DNA from 2 places in the Streptomyces sp. NPDC012935 genome. Region 1 is predicted to be linked to the other one. Evidence: riboswitches for the same ligand, from Rfam matches in the RefSeq annotation. Region 1 holds a riboswitch; the other holds the start of a gene.
What was found. Region 1 has a riboswitch for S-adenosylmethionine ahead of thrC (threonine synthase). Riboswitches for the same ligand answer to the same signal wherever they lie in the genome.
Positions count from the first base shown of each region.

Region 2: another riboswitch for S-adenosylmethionine. It lies ahead of ACFY5C_RS16355 (aminotransferase class V-fold PLP-dependent enzyme); the one in region 1 lies ahead of thrC (threonine synthase).

Region 1 is NZ_JBIBBC010000030.1:47,617-54,187, reverse strand. It holds partial or broken gene groL (chaperonin GroEL) at 1-589, opposite strand, end outside; gene ACFY5C_RS39815 (cold-shock protein) at 960-1,166, opposite strand; gene ACFY5C_RS39810 (MoaD/ThiS family protein) at 1,617-1,892, opposite strand; gene thrC (threonine synthase) at 1,956-3,242, opposite strand; SAM riboswitch class I at 3,261-3,418, opposite strand; gene ACFY5C_RS39800 (glucosyl-3-phosphoglycerate synthase) at 3,578-4,522, shown strand; gene ACFY5C_RS39795 (trehalose-6-phosphate synthase) at 4,631-6,133, shown strand.
Region 2 is NZ_JBIBBC010000005.1:465,996-480,132, forward strand. It holds gene ACFY5C_RS16310 (NYN domain-containing protein) at 1-288, opposite strand, end outside; gene ACFY5C_RS16315 (hypothetical protein) at 326-565, opposite strand; gene ACFY5C_RS16320 (rhomboid family intramembrane serine protease) at 730-1,515, shown strand; gene ACFY5C_RS16325 (Lrp/AsnC ligand binding domain-containing protein) at 1,558-1,839, shown strand; gene ACFY5C_RS16330 (small secreted hydrophilic protein) at 1,921-2,214, shown strand; gene ACFY5C_RS16335 (ATP-binding protein) at 2,771-4,216, shown strand; gene ACFY5C_RS16340 (response regulator transcription factor) at 4,213-4,875, shown strand; gene ACFY5C_RS16345 (SLC13 family permease) at 4,960-6,363, shown strand; gene ACFY5C_RS16350 (glycerate kinase) at 6,509-7,702, shown strand; gene ACFY5C_RS16355 (aminotransferase class V-fold PLP-dependent enzyme) at 7,657-9,024, opposite strand; SAM riboswitch class IV at 9,168-9,284, opposite strand; gene trpD (anthranilate phosphoribosyltransferase) at 9,370-10,434, opposite strand; gene ACFY5C_RS16365 (cytochrome bc complex cytochrome b subunit) at 10,620-12,257, opposite strand; gene ACFY5C_RS16370 (Rieske 2Fe-2S domain-containing protein) at 12,254-13,303, opposite strand; gene ACFY5C_RS16375 (c-type cytochrome) at 13,300-14,112, opposite strand.

The DNA.
Region 1 (6,571 bases):
AGCCCTTGTCGAAGCGCATACCCTCGGTGAGCTCCAGCTCCAGACCGAAGGTCTGGGACTCCTCGACGGTGATGACGCCTTCCTTGCCGACCTTGTCCATCGCCTCGGCGATGAGCTCGCCGATCTGGGTGTCGGCGGCGGAGATGGAGGCCGTGGAGGCGATCTGCTCCTTGGTCTCGACATCCTTCGCCTGCTCGAGCAGGGCGGCGGAGACGGCCTCGACGGCACGCTCGATACCGCGCTTGAGGGCCATCGGGTTGGCGCCGGCGGCTACGTTGCGAAGGCCTTCCTTGACGAGGGCCTGGGCGAGAACGGTCGCGGTGGTCGTACCGTCACCGGCGACGTCGTCCGTCTTCTTGGCGACTTCCTTGACCAGCTCGGCGCCGATCTTCTCGTACGGGTCCTCGAGCTCGATCTCCTTGGCGATGGAGACACCATCGTTGGTGATCGTGGGGGCGCCCCACTTCTTCTCGAGGACGACGTTGCGGCCCTTGGGGCCGAGCGTCACCTTCACGGCGTCCGCGAGCTGGTTCATGCCGCGCTCGAGGCCGCGCCGCGCCTCCTCGTCGAACGCGATGATCTTGGCCATGTGAAGTGGTCCCTCCAGGACTGGGGGTGATTCCTTCGGACCGCGCCCGCGCCCGCGACGGACGGCTCACATGCCTCGTGGTTCCTTGCCCCACCCGGCCTGCGGGCCTCACCGACCCGGTCCTTCTTTGTCACTCTCACCTTCAGAGTGCTAACGCAATGATTAGCACTCGGGGTAGGCGAGTGCAAGCGGCTCTCGGGTATCGGGCGGCATCCTCTGCGGTGGGCGAACGGGGGTGGGCAGGGTCGGGGCGGGGCCGGGGCAGCCCCGGACACGACCCGCGCGGGCCCCGGACATGGCGAAGGGCTCGCACCCCGGGAGGTGCGAGCCCTTCGAAGAAGAACGTCGCTGCTGTTAGTCGACGCGTGCTTCAGCCGGTGGCCAGACGAACCATGTCCGCCTGCGGCCCCTTCTGGCCCTGCGAGATCTCGAAATCGACCCGCTGACCTTCCTCCAGGGTGCGGTAACCGTCCATCTGGATCGCGCTGTAGTGGACGAAAACATCCGCACCACCGTCGACCGCGATGAAGCCGTACCCCTTCTCCGCGTTGAACCACTTGACGGTGCCCTGAGCCATGCCTAACTCCCCTATTACTGGCCCTTGCACAGATCCACACTTCGCGGATCCGGGTCAGACCTCACCCCCCATCGGTCGGGGGCGTGCGCCGGAACGCGTCGACCGCGGCTGAATGTATCTGCCCAACTGCCGTCTGCAACAGGTCAATCGGACGAGAAATCCGGGCACGACCGGTCGGGAATGTGGGGACAATTCCCCTGACTTCAGGTCAAGTCGGACCCGGCATAGGGAACAAAAGCCGCAAAAAACCCGCACACTTTGGCTACTTCTTGTCGGGCTTGCGGCAGAAATCAAGGGCAGCCAACCAGTGGATCGGCGGCACGTTCCCCAACTGTACCTCGCTCAACCACACAGAATTGCCCCCTCCGCTTCTCTCACGGAGGGGGCAATTCGATGAACTCTTAGTTACCTGTGTTACCGATGGTAATGATCGGTCATTCGGTCACCCTGTCAGCCACCGGCGACGGCCGGAATGATGGAGACGCCGGCACCGTCCGGAGTCGCGGTCTCCAGACCCTGCTCAAAACGCACGTCGTCGTCATTGACGTACACGTTGACGAACCGACGCAGCTTGCCCTGGTCGTCGAGAACGCGGGCGGCGATCCCGGTGTGGTTCTTCTCCAGGTCGGCGATGACCTCGCCGAGGTTGGCACCTTCGGCGGCGACCTCGGCCTGGCCACCCGTGTAGGTGCGCAGGATGGTGGGGATGCGGACGTTGACGCTCATACGGTGTGGCCTCCGGTCAGTGTGCAGGTTCGGTGGGGCGGCGCCCCGAGGGGCGGGGCTGTCTCAGGCGAGACCCGCCTCGCGGAACGAATCGAGGTTGGGACGAATCGTCGCAGTCAGCCCGGTACCGGCCACCGCATCCAACGTCTTCAGCCCGTCGCCGGTGTTGAGCACAACGGTCGTCAGGCTCGGGTCCAGCACACCGTTCTCGATCAGCTTCTTCGTGACACCCACGGTCACCCCGCCGGCGGTCTCCGCGAAGATGCCCTCCGTCCGGGCGAGGATCTTGATCGCGTCGACGACCTGCTCGTCCGTCACGTCCTCCACGAACCCGCCGGTACGGCGCGCGATGTCGAGCACGTACGGCCCGTCGGCCGGGTTGCCGATGGCGAGCGACTTGGCGATCGTGTTCGGCTTCTGCGGCCGGACCACGTCGTGGCCCGCCTTGAACGCCGTCGACACCGGCGAGCACCCCTCGGCCTGCGCGCCGAAGATCTTGTACGGCTTGTCCTCGACGAGCCCGAGCTTGATCAGCTCCTGCAGACCCTTGTCGATCTTCGTGAGCTGCGAACCGGAGGCGATCGGCACGACCAGCTGGTCCGGCAGCTGCCAGCCGAGCTGCTCGCAGATCTCGTACGCCAGGGTCTTGGAGCCCTCGGCGTAGTACGGCCGCAGGTTGACGTTGACGAAGCCCCAGCCCTCACCGGCGGGGTCGCCGATCAGCTCGGAGCAGAAACGGTTCACGTCGTCGTAGTTGCCCTCGATGCCGACGAGCTCGCCGCCGTAGACCGCGGCCATGACGACCTTGCCCTGCTCCAGGTCGTGCGGGATGAACACGCAGGACCGGAAGCCGGCGCGGGCGGCGGCGGCACCCACCGCACCGGCGAGGTTGCCGGTGGAGGAGCAGGAGAGGGTGGTGAAGTCGAAGGCGCGCGCGGCCTCGATGGCCTGGGCGACGACGCGGTCCTTGAAGGAGTGCGTCGGGTTGCCGGAGTCGTCCTTGACGAACAGCTTCCCGGCGTCGACGCCGAGCGCGCCCGCAAGGTTGTCGGCCTTGACGAGCTTGGTCCAGCCTGGGTTGATGTTCGGCTTGGTGGCCACGTCGGCCGGGACGGGCAGCAGGGGCGCATAGCGCCAGATGTTCGCGGGGCCCGCTTCGATCCGCTTGCGGAGCTCCTCGGTGTCGTAGGCCGAGAAGTCGTACGCGATCTCCAGCGGGCCGAAACACTCCTCGCACGCGAAGACCGGTCCGAGGGGTACCCGGTGACCGCACTCGCGGCAGGACAGCGCCGCGGCGGGACCGAGGTCTACGGTGGAGTCGGTGGTGCTTGCAACAGTCTGCACAGCCATGTGAGGCGAGGCCCTTTCTCCTCATCTTCCTCACGACGCATCTCGCCGTGAGACGGATTTGGCACCTTCCCTAGCCGGGAGCCTCGCGGAGACGATCGACAGTGATCGCCACGAGACCGGCTGGAGGGTTGCCGGGGCTTCATCGGGCCGTTTCCCTCTGCCCCTCTGGATGAGCTGTATTCGGTTGTCAACTACGGGCGACCTCGGACATGCGATGGTCACCCGCGTTGTTCAAGACTGTAACCGAAGGCCAGGACAGTTGAGATAGTCGTCCGAACCGCGAGATGGATCACACGATTACCTGCTGTGATCACGACAGTGAGGAGTCGCCGACTGTGCTGGAAGAAGTCGAGCGCTGGTTGAGCACCCGCTCCTGGTCCGCGACCGATCGCCCGCTCCACCACATACTGGCCGCCAAACAGCGTTCGGGCCAGTCGGTCTCCGTCGTGCTGCCCGCGCTGAACGAGGAGGAGACGGTCGGCGACATCGTCGCGGTCATCCGTCACGACCTCATGCAGCAGGTTCCGCTGGTCGACGAGATCGTCGTCGTCGACTCCGGATCCACGGACCGCACTTCCGAGGTGGCCGCCGCTGCGGGCGCCACCGTCGTGCACCGGGACGCGATACTCCCGCGCATCCCGGCCGTGCCCGGCAAGGGCGAGGTCCTGTGGCGCTCCCTGCTCGTCACGACCGGGGACATCGTCTGCTTCATCGACGCGGACCTGAAGGAGTTCTCCTCCGACTTCGTCTCCGGGATCGTCGGCCCGCTGCTCACCGACCCCGGGATCGACCTGGTCAAGGGCATGTACGACCGTCCCCTCGGCGGGGCGGCCGGGCAGGGCGGCCGGGTGACCGAACTGATGGCGCGCCCGCTGCTGAACATGCACTGGCCGCAGCTGGCCGGTTTCGTGCAGCCGCTCGGCGGCGAGTACGCCGCTCGCCGCTCCCTGCTGGAACAGCTCCCGTTCCCCGTCGGGTACGGCGTGGAACTGGGCATGCTGGTCGACGCCCTGCATCTGGTCGGCCTGGACGCACTGGCCCAGGTGGACGTGGGTGTCCGTAAGCACCGCCACCAGGACGGACAGGCCCTGGGGCGGATGTCCGCCGCGATCTACCGCACGGCCCAGCTGCGGCTGGCGCGCGGCCATCTCGTGCGGCCGGCGTTGACTCAGTTCGAGCGGGGCGAGGACGGGTTCGAGCCGCGTACGTACTCCGTGGACACGGAGGAGCGGCCGCCGATGGTGGAGATCGCCGAGTACGCGAAACGGAAGGTCGCGTAACGTCCGATACCGGGTCATAGGCCTGGCTGGGCCACTGATCGTATACGGACCGGCCACTGAGTGGAACCGTACGTTTGAGCGTTTCCGGGCCGGGCTAGGTTGTGGCGTATGGCTTCCACGCAGGGTGCTGCCAAGGTGCTGGTCGCGTCGAATCGCGGCCCGGTCTCGTACGACGTGCGCGAGGACGGCTCGCTGCACTCCAGGAGGGGCGGTGGCGGACTCGTCTCCGGGCTGTCGGCGATCGGGCCGGACGCCGACGCGCTGTGGGTGTGCTCGGCGCTGTCCGACGGGGACCGGGAGGCGGTGCGGCGCGGCGTCGGCGAGGACGGCGTGCTGATGCTGGACGTCCCGGCCGGCGTGCACGCGGACGCGTACAACGGCATCGCCAACTCGGTCCTCTGGTTCGTCCACCACATGCTCTACCAGACCCCGCTGGAGCCGGTCTTCGACGCGGAGTTCCGGCGCCAGTGGGAGTCGTACGAGACGTACAACCGCGCCTTCGCGCAGGCGCTGGCCGACCGTGCCGCGCCGGGGGCGGCGGTCCTGGTGCAGGACTACCACCTGTGCCTGGTCCCCGGGATGCTCCGGGAGCTGCGACCTGACATCAGGATCGGGCACTTCTCGCACACGCCGTGGGCGCCGCCGGAGTACTTCTCCATGCTTCCGGACGACATCCGCTCGCAGCTCGTACGGGGGATGCTGGGCGCCGACCGGCTGGGCTTCCTCACGTGGCGGTGGGCGCGGGCGTTCATGGCGTGCGCCGAGGCCGTGGACCGCGAGCGGATCGTCCCGTCGTCGCCGAGCGGCGCCCCGGCGTCCGTCCAGCACACGGCGACCGGGCGTCCCCCGCTGCGGACCACGTGGATCGGCGTGCACGGCCTGGGCGCCGACGCGGAGTTCCTGCGCGCTCGCTCCCACGAGGCCGATGTCGAGGAGCGGATGGCCGCGCTGCGGGCGGAGATCGGCACCGCGCCGGACGGGACGGCCCGCCGGACCGTCGTCCGCGTCGACCGGACCGAGCTGTCCAAGAACATCGTGCGCGGCCTGCTGGCCTACCGGCAGCTGCTCGACGACCACCCCGAGTGGCGCGAGCGGGTGGTCCACGTGGCCTTCGCCTACCCCTCTCGCCAGGACCTGGCGGTGTACCGGGACTACACGGCAGAGGTCCAGCGACTCGCGGACGAGATCAACTCCGCTTACGGCACTTCGACCTGGACCCCGATCGTCCTCCACGTCAAGGACGACTTCGCCCGCTCCCTGGCCGCGTACCGCCTGGCTGACGTGGCCCTCGTCAACCCCATCCGGGACGGCATGAACCTCGTCGCCAAGGAGGTACCGCTCGTCTCCGACGAGGGCTGCGTCCTCGTCCTGTCCCGCGAGGCGGGCGCCTTCGCGGAACTGGGCGACGACGCGATCGCCGTCAACCCCTACGACGTGATCGGCACGGCGCACGCCCTGCACGAGGCGCTGTCCATGGGGCCGGAGGAGCGGGCGGAACGCTCCAAGCGGCTGGCGGCGGCGGGCACGGCGCTGCCGCCGGCGCAGTGGTTCCTGGAGCAGTTGAGGGCGTTGGAGGACGGGGAAGAGGGGGCGGCTGAGCGGGGCGACTGAGCGGCGCGGCCAGGTTCACCGGTCCGGACCGCGTGCCGGCGCCCGCCGCCAGGGTTGCCACACGGCGGCCCCCTCGATCAGGTCTCCCTTGCGCGGCGTCCGCCTGGGGCAGCGGTGCCTGACAGCGATCGCCTGATTCAGATCGCCTGCGTGACGACCACGCGAACCGGACCGCCGACCGCAAACGCTCAGACCAGCTCACCCCACGGCAACCGCCTGCTGCAGCCTGCCTGACCAGGACCGGCTGCGGCAGCGGGCCTCGCGGCGGTCTTCCGGATCAGGTTGCCCCGGCGCGGCGGCTGCCTGCAGCGGCCTGCCCGACGTGATCGCCTGATTCAGATCGCCTACGCGGCGACCACGCGAACCAGACCACCGACCGCAAACGCTCAGACCAGCTCAGCCCACGGCAACCGCCTGCCGCAGCCTGCCCGACCAGGA
Region 2 (14,137 bases), on a different contig from region 1:
GGCGCCGGCGAGTTCCGGCTGGGCCTCTCTGAACTTCTCCCCGATGCGCTGCCGGAACAGCGGATCGGTCTCCAGCGCCGCCGCCATGGCGTTGCCGGCGAACTTGGCCCGCCGGTTCGGCGCGAATCTGGCGTACTGCCTGAGCTGTGCGGGCAGTTCACCGACGGTCAGCCCGCCGAAGCCGTCGGACACGATCTGCACGACCTTGCGCCGTACACCGTCGGGCAGCGGACGGTCGAGCACCTCAGCGGCGCCGTCGTCCGGCCCCCCGCCTTGTGTCTCCACCATCCGTCACACCCCAATGCCTGTGCGGGGGCCGCTCCCGTCAGGAGTCGGCGCCCGGCCTGTCCACGAGTTCCACCTTGTCCACGGCGTTGCACCAGCGGCAGCGCACCGACTCGATGGTCTCACTGAGCACCTCGCGCTCCTCGACCTTGGGCTCACCGGCCAGATCGAGGTGGACGTACTCCACGACCTTGGACGAGCGCGTCACGTCGAAGCGCGTGAGGTTGCCGCAGAGGGTGCAGCGCCACCGCGTCGTGGTGGTCGGCAGGGGAACCGTCATCGTGACTGTGCTCTTTCCTTCTAGACCTTCTATTGTCCGCGACGCGCCGGGCCCCGGTGCGTGTGGCTCGTAACCCTACGGCCTGGCGGGTACCCACCGCCCGTCCGTCCCGGGCGGCGAGGCGGTCTGTGCGCGTGCGTCCTGTTACGTCATGCTCTGTGTCCATGATCGGCAACTGGAGCGTGGCGCATTTCGGGACTCGGTTCGGCAGGGCGGGCCGATCGGTCCGTGCCGCCTTGCGGTCCTCGGCGCCGGTGACGTACGGGCTGATCGTCCTGTGCTGCCTGATCTTCCTGATCGGCCCGGCGGCGGGACTCAATCCGGCGTACGGCTCCGGCGACGAGCTGCTCGCAGCTCAGCGGGCCTACTTCCACCGCTGGGGTGTCGTGCCCGCGGAGCTGTTCGAGGGGGCGCCCCGGGCCGCCCTCACCCCCGCGACGGCGCTGTTCGTGCACGGCAGCTGGGTGCACCTGCTCGGCAACATGCTCTTCCTCTACGTCTTCGGCGTGATGACCGAGGAACGGATGGGCCGCGTCCAGTTCACGCTCTTCTATCTGGGCTGCGGCTACCTGGCCCTGCTGGGCTACGCGGCCGCCAACGACGACTCGACCCAGTCCCTGGTCGGCGCGTCCGGGGCGATCTCTGCTGTCCTCGGCGCGTTCCTGTTCCTCTTCCCCGGGGCGCGGGTGACAAGCCTGCTGCCGTTCCTGCTCTTCCTGCCGCTGCGCTTCCCCGCCTGGGTCGTGCTGCCGTTCTGGGTGGCGCTGCAGTGGGTGGCGGCGGGCCGGGCGGAGCAGGGACCGGGGGTGGCGTATCTGGCGCACCTGGTCGGGTTCGGGCTGGGCTTCGGCTTCGCGTGGGCCCGATTCCGCCCTGCGACTGCTGTGTCTTCCCAGGGGCCAACCCCCGGACCCCCGGCAGAACAACCGGGCCAACTGGACCACGAGTAGGGTGAGAGCCCCAGCAATGGCCTCCGAGGGAGAGAACCAACCGTGATCACCGCGATCGTCCTCATCAAGACCAGCGTGGACCGGATTCCCGAGATCGCGGAGCGGATCGCTTCGCTGGAGAGCGTCACCGAGGTCTTCTCGGTCACCGGTACGTACGACCTGATCGCCATGGTGCGGGTGAAGGAGCACGAGGATCTCGCCGAGGTCATTCCGGGCCGGATCAGCAAGATCCCCGGGGTGGAGGGCACGGACACGCACGTGGCGTTCCGTACCTACTCGCAGCACGACATCGAGGCCGCGTTCGCCATCGGGCTGGACAGCTGAGGACGGCCGCGGCCCGAACATGAAGAGTTCTTCATCCTGGACTCATCCTCCGGGCCGGGCCTAGGCCGCAGGATCGGCCGCATGGTCTTCTCGCACCGGATCGCGGCGCTGGCCGCCGTCGTGGCGATCCCCCTCGGCATCGCCGCGACGAGCTTCGCCCTCACCGACAACCCGGAGTCCCCCACGGTCCCGGCCAAGGTCGAGCTGGACAGCGGCTCCCCCACCCCGACCCCGGCCCGGCCCTCGCCGGCGCCGAGCGACGAGATCGTCTCCCGGCCCCCGGTGACAGACGGCCCCACGGGCGACGACGATGACGACGCCCAGGAACGGGAGACCGGAGACGACGACCGGGGCGAGCCCGGGGACGACGGCTAGGGCCTGTCGTTCGGACAGGTCGGCTGCGAGGTACTGCGCCCTTCAGCCGACCCGAGCGGGGTCTGGTGCGCGCAGCTGCACGGCGGAGGAGGGCGGCGACGCGATGGGGGTCCCCCCTCGCGAGCAGCGCGCAGCCGGTTCGAGCATGGGGGAGTCGACAACCGACGACAACGCGGCAGACGCGCGTGCCAGACCCCGCGACGCCGGCATGATCCAAACGACAGGGCCCTGGCGGTGCCCTGTCGAGAACGTGAGGGAGGCGGCAGGTGACGACAGCGCGGCTGGGATCCTCACCTCCGGGGGCGCGTGGGCCGGCGAGCGGGTGCAAGACGGTCGTTGCACGGACGGGCCAGGCGCGGTCCCGGCCGGGTCGGGTCGTCGCTCCCGGCCCCGGTGCTCCGCGGTCGGCCCACCCCGCAGCCGCGGCGGACGATCTCCGACCCTGCCCCCCGTCGAGGGGGCCCCGCCGCGCGACCGCGGACCCAGCGGCGTCGAGACCCGCGACGCCGACCCGCCGCGCCCCTTCTTCCTCACGGCCAGGCGCCACTCCGTCGCCATGAGCCCGACGACACCCCCCGATCCCGTGCGCCGCCGGATCTCCGCGCGGGTCCGCATCCTGCTCTGGCTGCTGCTCGTCATGGCCGTCGGGCTGGTGTCCGTGGCGGCGACCACGCGGTCGATCCTGTTGCGGGACGTCGACCACCGGGTGAACGGGCTGCTCACGCAGGAGGCGGGCGAGTTCGCGAACTTCGAGGAGCGGGGCGTCGACCCGGAAACCGGGCGGCCGTTCACCGACCCGTCCCGGCTGCTGCGCGAGTTCCTGGTGCGCCAGTACGCCGATCCGGACGAGGAGCTGATCGGCCTGGTGGGCCGGGCGGGCCGGACCCCGGCGCAGTTCATCCAGCCGCGCGGCATCCTCGTCGCCGTGCCCCTGCACGAGGACGCCGACGCCCGCCGCCGCATCTTCGACTCGCCCGACGCCACCGGCACCGTGCACCGGGCGTCCGGCGAGATCCGCTGGGCCAAGGTCACGGTCGCCCGGGCCGGCGGCGAGGCGGAGGCGGCGTTCGTCGTCGCCTTCCACCCGGGGCGCGAACAGGCCGCCGTGAACGCGGAGTTCCGTATCCTGCTCGCCATCTCCGGGGTCGCCCTGCTCATGATGACCGGCATCGGCTGGGCCGTCTCCGGGCGGATCCTCAAGCCCGTGCGGCTGGTGCGCACCGCGGCGGCGCAGCTCACCGAGCAGGACCTGACCCGCCGTATCCCGGTGCACGGGCGCGACGACATCGCCGCGCTCGCGGAGACGTTCAACGCGATGCTCGACCGGCTGGAGCGCGCCTTCGCCGCCCAGCGCGAGTTCGTCGACGACGCGGGCCACGAGTTGCGCACGCCGATCACCATCGTGCGCGGTCATCTGGAGCTGATGGGCGACGACCCCGCCGAGCGCGAGGAGACGATACGCCTGGTCACCGACGAGCTGGACCGGATGAGCCGCATCGTCGAGGACCTGCTGCTGCTCGCCAAGGCCGAGCGCCCCGACTTCGTCACCCCCGAGCCCGTCCAGCTCGCCGAACTCACCGCCGACGTCTACGTCAAGGCCCGCACCCTCGGCGAACGGGACTGGCAGCTCGCCGAGGTGGCCGACGTCGAGGCCGAGCTGGACCCGCAGCGCATCACCCAGGCGATGGTCCAGCTCGCCCAGAACGCCGTGCAGCACACCGCGCCCGGGCAGACCGTCCGGATCGGCTCGCGCACGGACGGGCCCGGCGTCGAGCTGTACGTCGCCGACTCCGGCTGCGGTGTCCAGCCGCAGGACGGCGAGGTGATCTTCGAACGGTTCCGGCGCGGCACGTCCCGGCGCGGCGCCCGCGGCTCCGGAGCCGGGCTCGGACTGTCGATCGTCCGGGCGATCGCCGAGGCGCACGGCGGCCGGGTCCGGCTGCGCGACACCGACGGCGGCGGCGCCACCTTCGTACTGGCACTGGGAGAGGCACACACGTGAACCGCATTCTCATCGTCGAGGACGAGGAAAGGATCGCCTCCTTCGTCCAGAAGGGGCTGCGCTCCAACGGCTTCACCACGACCGTCGTCGGCGACGGCGACGCCGCCCACGAGTACGCGCTGACCGGCAGTTTCGATCTGGTGGTCCTGGACATCGGCCTGCCCGGCCGGGACGGCTTCACCGTGCTGCGCGAACTGCGCGAGGCCCGGGTGACGGTCCCGGTGATCGTGCTGACCGCGCGGGACTCCGTACGGGACACGGTGGCCGGTCTGGAGGGCGGCGCCGACGACTGGATGACCAAGCCGTTCCGCTTCGAGGAACTCCTCGCGCGGGTCCGGCTGCGGCTGCGTACTGCGGCCCGGGCTCCGGAGGTGACGGTGCTGCGGTCCGGCTCGCTGGCCCTCGACCTGCGCACCCGGCGGGCACGGGCCGGGGAGCGGACCGTGGACCTGACCGCCCGTGAGTTCGTGCTCCTGGAGCTGTTCCTGAGGCATCCGGGCCAGGTACTGTCCCGCGAGCAGATCCTGTCGCACGTGTGGGGCTACGACTTCGACCCCGGCTCCAACATCGTGGATGTGTACGTGCGGGCGCTGCGCAAGAAGGTCGGGGCCGAACGGTTCGAGACGGTGCGCGGCGTGGGGTACCGCCTGTCGGCCTGAAGTCCCCTTCGGCCCGCGTGAAGTCTCCTTCATGTACGGCTCATCGACGGCTCACGGCCCAGGTGAACCCTGGATGACGTGACCCTGAACCTCCGACTGGGCGTCGGCCTCTGCGTCGCGCTCTCCCTGTGCGCGCTGCTCGCCGTGCCCGGCAACTTCGCCGGCCTCGGCGCCGACGCCCGCCTCACCCTCGCCGTGTTCGCCCTGGCGACCTGCGCCTGGATCGCCACCCCGGTCGACGACACGTACATCGCGCTGGGCGCCGGACTCGCGCTCACGGTGACCGGGGTGATCAGCAGCGACACGCTCTTCGGCACCCTCGGCGACTCGACGGTGTGGCTGCTGATCTGCGCCTTCGTGCTGGCGGCCGCGGTGACCCGGACGGGGCTCGCGGGACGGGCGGCGGCGTTCCTGGTCGGCGGGGCGCGCACCGTACGGCAGCTCGTGCACCTGACCACGGCCGCCCTGGTCGTCACGGCGTTCGCGGTACCGGCCACGTCCGGCCGGGCCGCCCTCGCGCTGCCGGTGTTCCTGGCGCTCGCCAAGGCGCTGGCCGACCGGCGGCGGCTGGTCGTGATGCTGGCGCTGCTGTTCCCGACCGTGATCCTGCTGTCGGCGGTGGCGACGCTGATCGGCGCGGGCGCCCACCTCATCACCGTCTCGGTGCTTTGGCAGGCCACCGGTGAACGGATCGGCTTCACCGAGTGGCTGCTGCTCGGCCTGCCGCTGGCCGTGGCGTCGTCCCACCTGGCCGCCGAGGCCGTACTCCTGACGACGACTCGACGCGCGGACCGTAAGGGCGCCGTGCGCATCACCGCCGAGCAGATCCAGGAGCACAGCGACCATCCGGTCACCGGCCCCTGGTCGCAGGCCGAGAAGCGGTGCGCGCTGCTGCTGGGCACGGTCGTGGTGCTGTGGTGCAGCGAGCCGCTGCACCGGGTGCCGCCGGCGGTCGTCGCGCTGATCGGCGCGGTGGTGGCGGCCTCGCCGGCCCTCGGCACCGTGCACCTGAAGGACGCGCTGAAGACGGTCCCCTGGTCATTGCTGCTGTTCATGGCCGCGACGATGGCGATGGGCGTCGCGCTCGCCGACTCCGGGGCTGCGAGATGGCTGGTGGCCGAACTCCCCACGGACGTCAGCCCGCTGCTGTTCCTGGCCGTGGTGATCGCGATCAGCACGGCGGCCCACCTGGTCCTCCAGTCCCGCTCGGCCCGCTCCTCGGTCCTGGTCCCCCTGGTGGTCGCGGCGGCGGTGGGGGCCGGGGTGAATCCGGTCGCAGCGGCGCTCGCGTCCACCGCCGCGGCCGGGTTCTGTCACACGCTCCCGGCTTCCGCGAAACCGGTCGCGCTCTTCTCCGACCTCCCCGGGACGCCCACCTACACCCCGCGCGACCTGCTGCGCCTGTCCGCCGTCCTGGCGCCGCTGACCGCCGGGCTCGTCCTGCTGTTCGCCGTCGCGGTGTGGCCGCTGTTGGGCGTTCCGCTGTGAGTGCCGCGCCATGTCGACGGGAGGCTGCTGCGCCGTCGTGGCTGGTCGCGCCCACGCGGCGGAGCCGCATATGTCACAGCCCCGCGCCCCTGAGGGCATTTCCGCTCGGGGCGTTGCAGCCTCGACGACCTGTTGAGGAGATCTGATGCTGACCCGAGTCGTAGTGGCCCCCAGTGGCTTCAAGGAGTCCCTGTCCGCCCAGGCCGCCGCCGACGCCATCGCGGACGGCGTCCGACGGGCCCTGCCGGACGTCGTGATCGACCTGATCCCGCTGGTGGACGGCGGTGAGGGCACCGCCACCGCGCTGGCCGCCGCGACCGGCGGACGGCTCGTCGCCCTGCCTGCCACGGGCCCCGTCGGCGAACCGCTCGGCACGCACTTCGCTCTGCTCGGTTCCCGGGACACGGCGGTCGTCGAGATGGCCGCGGTGGCCGGGCTGTCCCTCGTCCCGCGCACCCTGCGCGACCCGGGCGCCACGACCACCTACGGCGTCGGCGAGCTGATCCGCGCCGCGCTCGACACCGGCGTACGGCGCATCCTGGTCGGCTGCGGCGACTCGGGTACCTCCGACGGGGGCGCCGGCGCGCTCCAGGCACTCGGCGCCCGGCTGCTGGACGCCGACGGCTTCGAACTCCCGCATGGAGGCGGTGAGTTGACACGGCTCGCCCGGATCGACCCGTCCGGCCTGGACCCGCGCCTGCGGGACGTCGAGCTACTGGTCGCCTGCAACCCGTACAACGTGCTGTGCGGCGAGCGCGGCGTGGCCCGCGTCTTCGGCCCGCAGAAGGGGGCGACACCCGCACAGGTCGAGCATCTGTCGGCCGGCCTGGAGAACTGGGCGGACGTCCTCACACGCGACCTGGGGGCGGGGGGCACCGACCTGCGTCACGGCCCCGGCACCGGCGCGTCCGGCGGCCTGGGCGCGGGCCTGGCCGCCCTCGGCGCCAGGCTGCTCCCCCGCTTCGACGTGCTCCTCGACCACCTCGACCTCGACGCCCGCCTCGCCCGCGCCGACCTGGTCGTCACCGCGGAGGGCGCCCTGGACCACCAGACGCCCCGCGGCAAGGTCCCGGCCGAGGTGGCCCGCCGGGCCAAGCTGTACGGCCGTCCGGTGCTCGCACTGGCGGGCACGCTCGGCGAGGGTGCGCACGACGTGCCGGGTGTGGACGCGTTCAGCGGCATCCTGCCGGCCCCGATGGCGCTGGCGGAGGCCCTGGTGCGGGCCTCCGAGCTCCTCACGGACGCCACCGAACGGGCCCTGCGGATGATCCTGCTGGGCGCCCGGCTACCGGCTCACGCGGAGGTGTCCGGCACGCAACGCCCGTCCTCCGTGCGGTAGTTCCACCGGGCGCCGTCCGTCACGAGCTCCCGCACGGCGTTCACGAACCTCTCGACGTGCTCGTCCGGCGTACCGGCCCCGAAGCTCACCCGGATCGCGTTCAGGGACTTCTCGCCGGGCGCCGCCTCCGGGGCCCCGCACTCGCCCTGCGTCTGCGGGTCGCTGCCCAGCAGGGTGCGGACCAGAGGGTGGGCGCAGAACAGCCCGTCCCGCACCCCGATGCCGTACTCGGCGGAGAGCGCGGCGGCGAAGTGGGAGCTGTTCCAGCCCTCGACGACGAAGGAGATGACGCCGACGCGCGGGGCGTCGTCACCGAAGAGGGAGAGGATCCGGACCTCGGGGACCTCCGCGAGGCCCGCGCGGACCTTCTCGATCAGGTACTGCTCACGGGCGACGAGTGTGTCGAAGCCGGCCTCGGTCAGCGCCTTGCAGGCGGAGGCGATGGAGTAGGCGCCGATGACGTTCGGGGAGCCGGCCTCGTGGCGGGCGGCGCTCTCGTGCCACTCCACGTCGACGCCCCCGTCCCCACGCCGCGACACCTTCCGCGAGGCACCGCCCCCCGCGAGGTACGGCTCCGCCTCGCGCAGCCAGTCGGAACGGCCGGCCAGGACGCCCGAGCCGAAGGGGGCGTACAGCTTGTGGCCGGAGAAGGCGACCCAGTCGACGTCCAGGTCGCGGACGCTCACCGGGTGGTGCGGGGCCAGCTGGGCGGCGTCGAGCACGATGCGGGCGCCGTGCGCGTGGGCGGCGGCCGCGAGCTCCCGCACGGGCCACAGCTCACCCGTGACGTTCGAGGCGCCGGTGACGCAGACCAGGGCCGGGCCGTACGGGTCGCGGTCGGCGAGGGCGCGCTCCAGGGTCTCGACGGCCTGGCGGGGGGTACGGGGCGCGTTGAGGTAGGTGACGCGGGCGTCGCGCCACGGCAGCAGGGAGGCGTGGTGCTCGGTCTCGAAGACGAAGACCTGGCAGTCGGCCGGCAGCGCGGCGGCGAGGAGGTTCAGCGAGTCGGTGGTGGACCGGGTGAAGATCAGCTGGTCGTCGGGGCGGCAGTCGAGGAACTCGGTGACCGTCCTGCGGGCGTTCTCGAACAGGTCGGTGGAGAGCTGGGAGAGGTAGCCGGCTCCGCGGTGGACGCTGCCGTAGTACGGCGCGTAGGCGGCGACGTCGTCCCAGACACGCTGGAGGGCTGGGGCGCTGGCGGCGTAGTCGAGCGCGGCGTAGGTGACCTCGCCGCCGGTGACGAGCGGGACGGTGACATCACGACCCAGAACGGGCAGAGAGGCACAAACGGACTGGTCGGCGGCAGCGGTGGAGACAGACATGGCGAACTCCCGTGAGGGGCATGCCGGCTGAGGGGCATGCGAGAAGAGAAAAGGGTTTGCGGAGGCGGGGCTCTGCGGCCCTATCGCATTCGCTTGCTCACGGAAGACTCCCTCGAACGACCAGGACCCCTGGTTTCGAGAGGGGCCCGCGCTTGCCGCAGACCTCGCTGCCTACGGCCTGGTCTTCACCCGGGGCACCCCGCCACGGACGGAGGGTTGCCGGACAGTCGGCCGGGGCCTCATGACTGTCACTCATGACCTGGTCCAATATCCTGCCACACGATCTTCAGCTCGCAAGGCGCAGTCCAGGATCCGGACTGCGCCCCGCGTCACATCGTGGGGAACTCAGGTGTTGCTGGCCGCCACCCAGAGGTCCAGCGTCCGCTTGGCCGCCCCCGAGTCGATCGACTGGGCCGCCCTCGCCATCCCGAGCTGGATCTGCTCGGTGAGCGGAGCGTCCGTCTGCTCCAACGCCACGAGCGCCGCCGCCGAGTTGAGCAGTACTGCGTCGCGCACCGGACCCGGCTCGCCGTCCAGGAGCCGCCGGGCGACCTCCGCGTTGTACGAGGCGTCCGCGCCCCGCAGCGCCTCCACGGGCACCAGCTCGAGGCCGACGTCACGGGGGTCGAAGGCCTCCTCGGTCACCTTGCCGTCGCGCACCACCCATACCCGCGAGGTGGCGGTCGTCGTCAGCTCGTCGAGGCCGTCGTCGCCCCGGAACACCAGCGCGGACGAGCCGCGCTCGGCCAGGACTCCGGCGATCAGCCCCGCCATCCGGGTGTCGAAGCAGCCGACGGCCGAGGCGGTGACCCGGGCGGGGTTGGTGAGCGGGCCGAGGAGGTTGAACGAGGTCGGAACCCCGAGGTCCCGTCGTACGCCACCGACGAACCGCATCGAGGGGTGGAACTTGGCCGCGAAGCAGAAGGTGATCCCGGCCTCGTCCACCACCCGGGCCACGCCCTCGGGTGAGAGGTCCAGGTTGATGCCGAGCTTCTCCAGCACGTCGGACGAGCCGCTCGCCGAGGACGACGCCCGGTTGCCGTGCTTGACGACCTTCGCGCCGGCGCCGGCGATCACGATGGCGGACATCGTCGAGATGTTCACCGTCTTGGCCCGGTCCCCGCCCGTGCCGACGATGTCGACGGCCGGTCCGGGGATGTCCAGCGGCTGCGCGTGGGCGTACATCGCCTCGACGAGACCGTTGATCTCCTCGACGGTCTCGCCCTTGGCTCTCAGGGCCACCATGAAGCCGGCGATCTGGGCGTCCGAGGCCTCGCCGCTCATGAAGCGGTCCATCGCCCATGCCGTGTCCGCGGCGCTCAGGTCCTGTCCGCCGAGCAGGGCGCTCAGTACCTCGGGCCAGGAACGGCCCGCCGCGGTGTCGCCTCCAGCGGGGGTCACAGCGCTCATAAGCCGCTCCTGGGTCAGTTGTGGTGTCCCGCACTGCGGGACATGAGTCTCAACGGGTCCACCCTATCCAGCCCGCAGGCACGAAGAAGGGCCGCGTCCGAACCCCGGACGGGCCCCGTACACGGCCGAGGGCCCCGTCCGGACAACCGGACGGGGCCCTCAACCGTGGCGTAGCTGGCGCAGCGTCAGTGGTGGCCGTGGCCGCTGGTGATCTCCTTGTACTCCTCGACGGTCGGCTTGGGGATCTGGCCGTCCTCGCCGAAGTACGACTTGCTGAGCTTGGCGCGCAGCTTCTCGGAGCCCTTCACCTTGCGCTCGACGCCGTTCTCGTCGACCGTCGGGCCGATCTCGAGCGGCTTGTACTGCTCGTGCGCGGTCAGGGTGTGCAGCGCGTCCTGGCTGAGCGGCTCGTGCACCTCGATGAACTCACCGTGCGGCAGGCGCTTGATGATGCCCGACTCGCGGCCGTGCAGCACCTTGTCCTTGTCCCGGCGCTGCAGGCCGAGGCAGATCCGCTTGGTGATGATGAACGCGAGGACCGGTCCGACGAAGAAGCCGATCCGGACGAACCAGGTGACCGCGTTGATCGACAGGTGGAAGTGGGTGGCCCACAGGTCGTTGCCACCGCCGACCAGGCCGATCATGTACACCGTGACCCAGGCGACACCGAAGGCGGTACGCGTCGGGGCGTTGCGCGGACGGTCCAGGATGTGGTGCTCGCGCTTGTCGCCGGTGACCCAGGACTCGATGAACGGGTAGAGCGCGATCGCCATCAGCACCAGGCCGAAGAGCACCAGCGGGATGAACACACCCAGGACGAGCGTGTGACCCCAGAAGTTGACCTCCCAGCCCGGCATGTACCGGACCAGACCCTCGGCGAAGCCCATGTACCAGTCGGGCTGGGCGCCGGTGGACACCATGTCCGGACGGTAGGGACCCATGGCCCAGATCGGGTTGATCTGCGCAACCGCCGAGATGACCGCGATGACACCGAAGACCAGGAAGAAGAAGCCTCCGGCCTTGGCCATGTAGACCGGCAGCAGCGGCATGCCGACGACGTTCTTGTTGCTCTTTCCGGGGCCCGCGAACTGCGTGTGCTTGTGGTAGAAGACCAGGATCAGATGGCCGACCACCAGGCCGAGCATGATGCCCGGCAGCAGCAGGATGTGGATCGAGTAGAACCGGGCCACGAAGTCGACGCCCGGGAACTCGCCGCCGAAGAGGAAGAACGAGATGTACGTGCCGACGATCGGCATGGACAGGATCGCGCCCTCGGTGAAGCGCACACCGGTGCCGGAGAGCAGGTCGTCGGGGAGCGAGTAGCCGGTGAAACCGGTGAACATGCCCAGGACGAACAGCAGGAAGCCGAACAGCCAGTTGATCTCACGCGGCTTGCGGTACGCGCCCGTGAAGAACACGCGCATCATGTGCACGAACATGCCGGCCAGGAAGATCAGCGCGGCCCAGTGGTGGATCTGCCGGATGAGCAGACCACCGCGCACGTCGAAGGAGATGTGCAGCGTCGAGCTGAACGCCTCCGACATGAGCTGTCCCTGCAGCGGGACGTAACTGCCGTGGTACTCCACCTCGTTCATCGACGGGTGGAAGAACAGCGTCAGATACACACCCGTGAGGATGATGATGATGAAGCTGTAGAGGCAGACCTCACCCAACATGAACGACCAGTGGTCGGGGAAGATCTTGCGCATGTTGGCCTTGGCGAGGGAGTAGATCCCCAGCCGGCCGTCGGCCCAGTCGGCGACGCGCTCGCCGGCCGGTGCCTTCCCGCGCGAGCGGGACTCGGTGGTCTCTGTCGTGCTCATCCGCGCTCCCAGAATGCAGGACCGACGGGCTCTTCGAAGTCGCCGAGCGCCTCGAGGTAGCCCTCGTCGTTCACGCCGATGCGCAGCTGCGGCAGGGCGTGCCCGGCCGGGCCGAAGATCACTCGGGCACCGTCGGCGAGGTCGAAGGTGGACTGGTGGCAGGGGCAGAGCACGTGGTGCGTCTGCTGCTCGTACAGGGAGATCGGGCAACCGACGTGGGTGCAGATCTTCGAGTACGCGACGATGCCCTCGTGCGACCACTCGAGCTCGCGCTTGTCCTTGATGTCGGCGGGCTGGATCCGCACGATCATCAGGGCGGCCTTGGCGATCTCGTTCTGGAAGTCGTGGTCGTGCTCCTCGAGGCCCTCCGGCTTGGCGAAGGTGAGGGAGCCGACCGCGACGTCCGAGGGACGCAGCGGCTCGTTGGTGTTCATGTTGACGAGCAGCTTGCCCTTGGACCACAGCGTGTGGCGCAGTTTGGTCCCGGGCAGCGGGCCGAGGTCACGCAGCAGCACGACGCCGGAGAGCGGGAACAGGGCCAGCGCTCCGAACATCGTGTTGCGGATCAGCTTGCGGCGACCCAGCGCGGACTCCTTGGCGCCCTGCTTGAAGTCGGCCATGACCTTGGCCTTGACCTCGGGCTCCGCAGCGATCGGGTGCCGTTCGTCGGCGACCTCGACGTCGGACATCAGGGTGCGGGCCCAGTGGACCGCGCCCGCGCCGATGCAGAACAGCGCCGCGCCGAGGGTCAGACCCAGCGCGAAGTTCAGCGCGTTGAGGTGACCGATCGGGAAGACGAAGATCGACTTGTCGTGCGGGATCGCGACGTACGAGGCGATGAAGCCGACGGTGGCCAGCATCGACACCGTGAACAGCATGGCCACCGTGCGCTCGGACCGCCGGGCGGCCCGCTCGTCGACGTCCTGGATCCGGTGCTCGTGGGGCGGCAGGCCGGGGTCGGCGAAGGGGTTCTTCTCGTCCGCTACCGCGACGTGGGCGTCCTGCTCAGCGGGCAGGTTCTCTTCTGGAATGTCTTGGCTACTCATGACTTCTTGGCCTTTGCGGTCCGAGCGGCGACCCAGACGGCGACCGCGATCAGTGCACCGAGCCCGAAGATCCAGGCGAAGAGGCCTTCACTGACCGGCCCGAGGCCGCCCAGCTCCAGACCACCCGGGTTGACCGTCTCGTCGCTGTTGACCGCGTGCAGGTACGCGATGATGTCCTTCTTGTTCTGCTCCGACAGCGTGGTGTCGGGGAACGACGGCATGTTCTGCGGGCCGGTCTGCATGGCCTCGTAGATGTGCTTCGGGTCGACGCCCTCGAGGCTCGGTGCGAACTTGCCCTTCGTCAGTGCGCCGCCCTTGCCGGTGAAATTGTGGCACTGGGCGCAGTTGTTGCGGAAGAGCTCGCCGCCCTTGCCGATGTCCGCGCCCTCGGAGCTGTACTGCTCCTCGGTCGGGACGTTCGGACCGGCGCCCAGCGAGGCGATGTACGCCGCGAGCTGGTCGATCTCGGCCTGCGAGTAGATGTTCTTCTTCGCCGGGACCTGGGCGGCCTGGGAGGTGGCGGCCGGCATACGGCCCGTCGAGACCTGGAAGTCGACGGCAGCGGCGCCGACGCCCACCAGGCTCGGACCGTCGGAGGTGCCCTGACCGCCGGTTCCGTGGCAGCTGGCGCAGCCGACGGCGTAGAGCTTCTTGCCCTCCTCGATGGTGAGGGACTGAGCGGTTTCCTCGGCCTGTGCCTTGCCCGCGGGCGCGAACACGGCGTACACCCCTCCCGTGCACGCCAGCGCGAGGAGTAGGACGACGACCGCCGCCAGCGGATGGCGTCGTCGTGCGGAGAGCTTTTTCACGGATTACCCCGGTGTCAGGATCTTC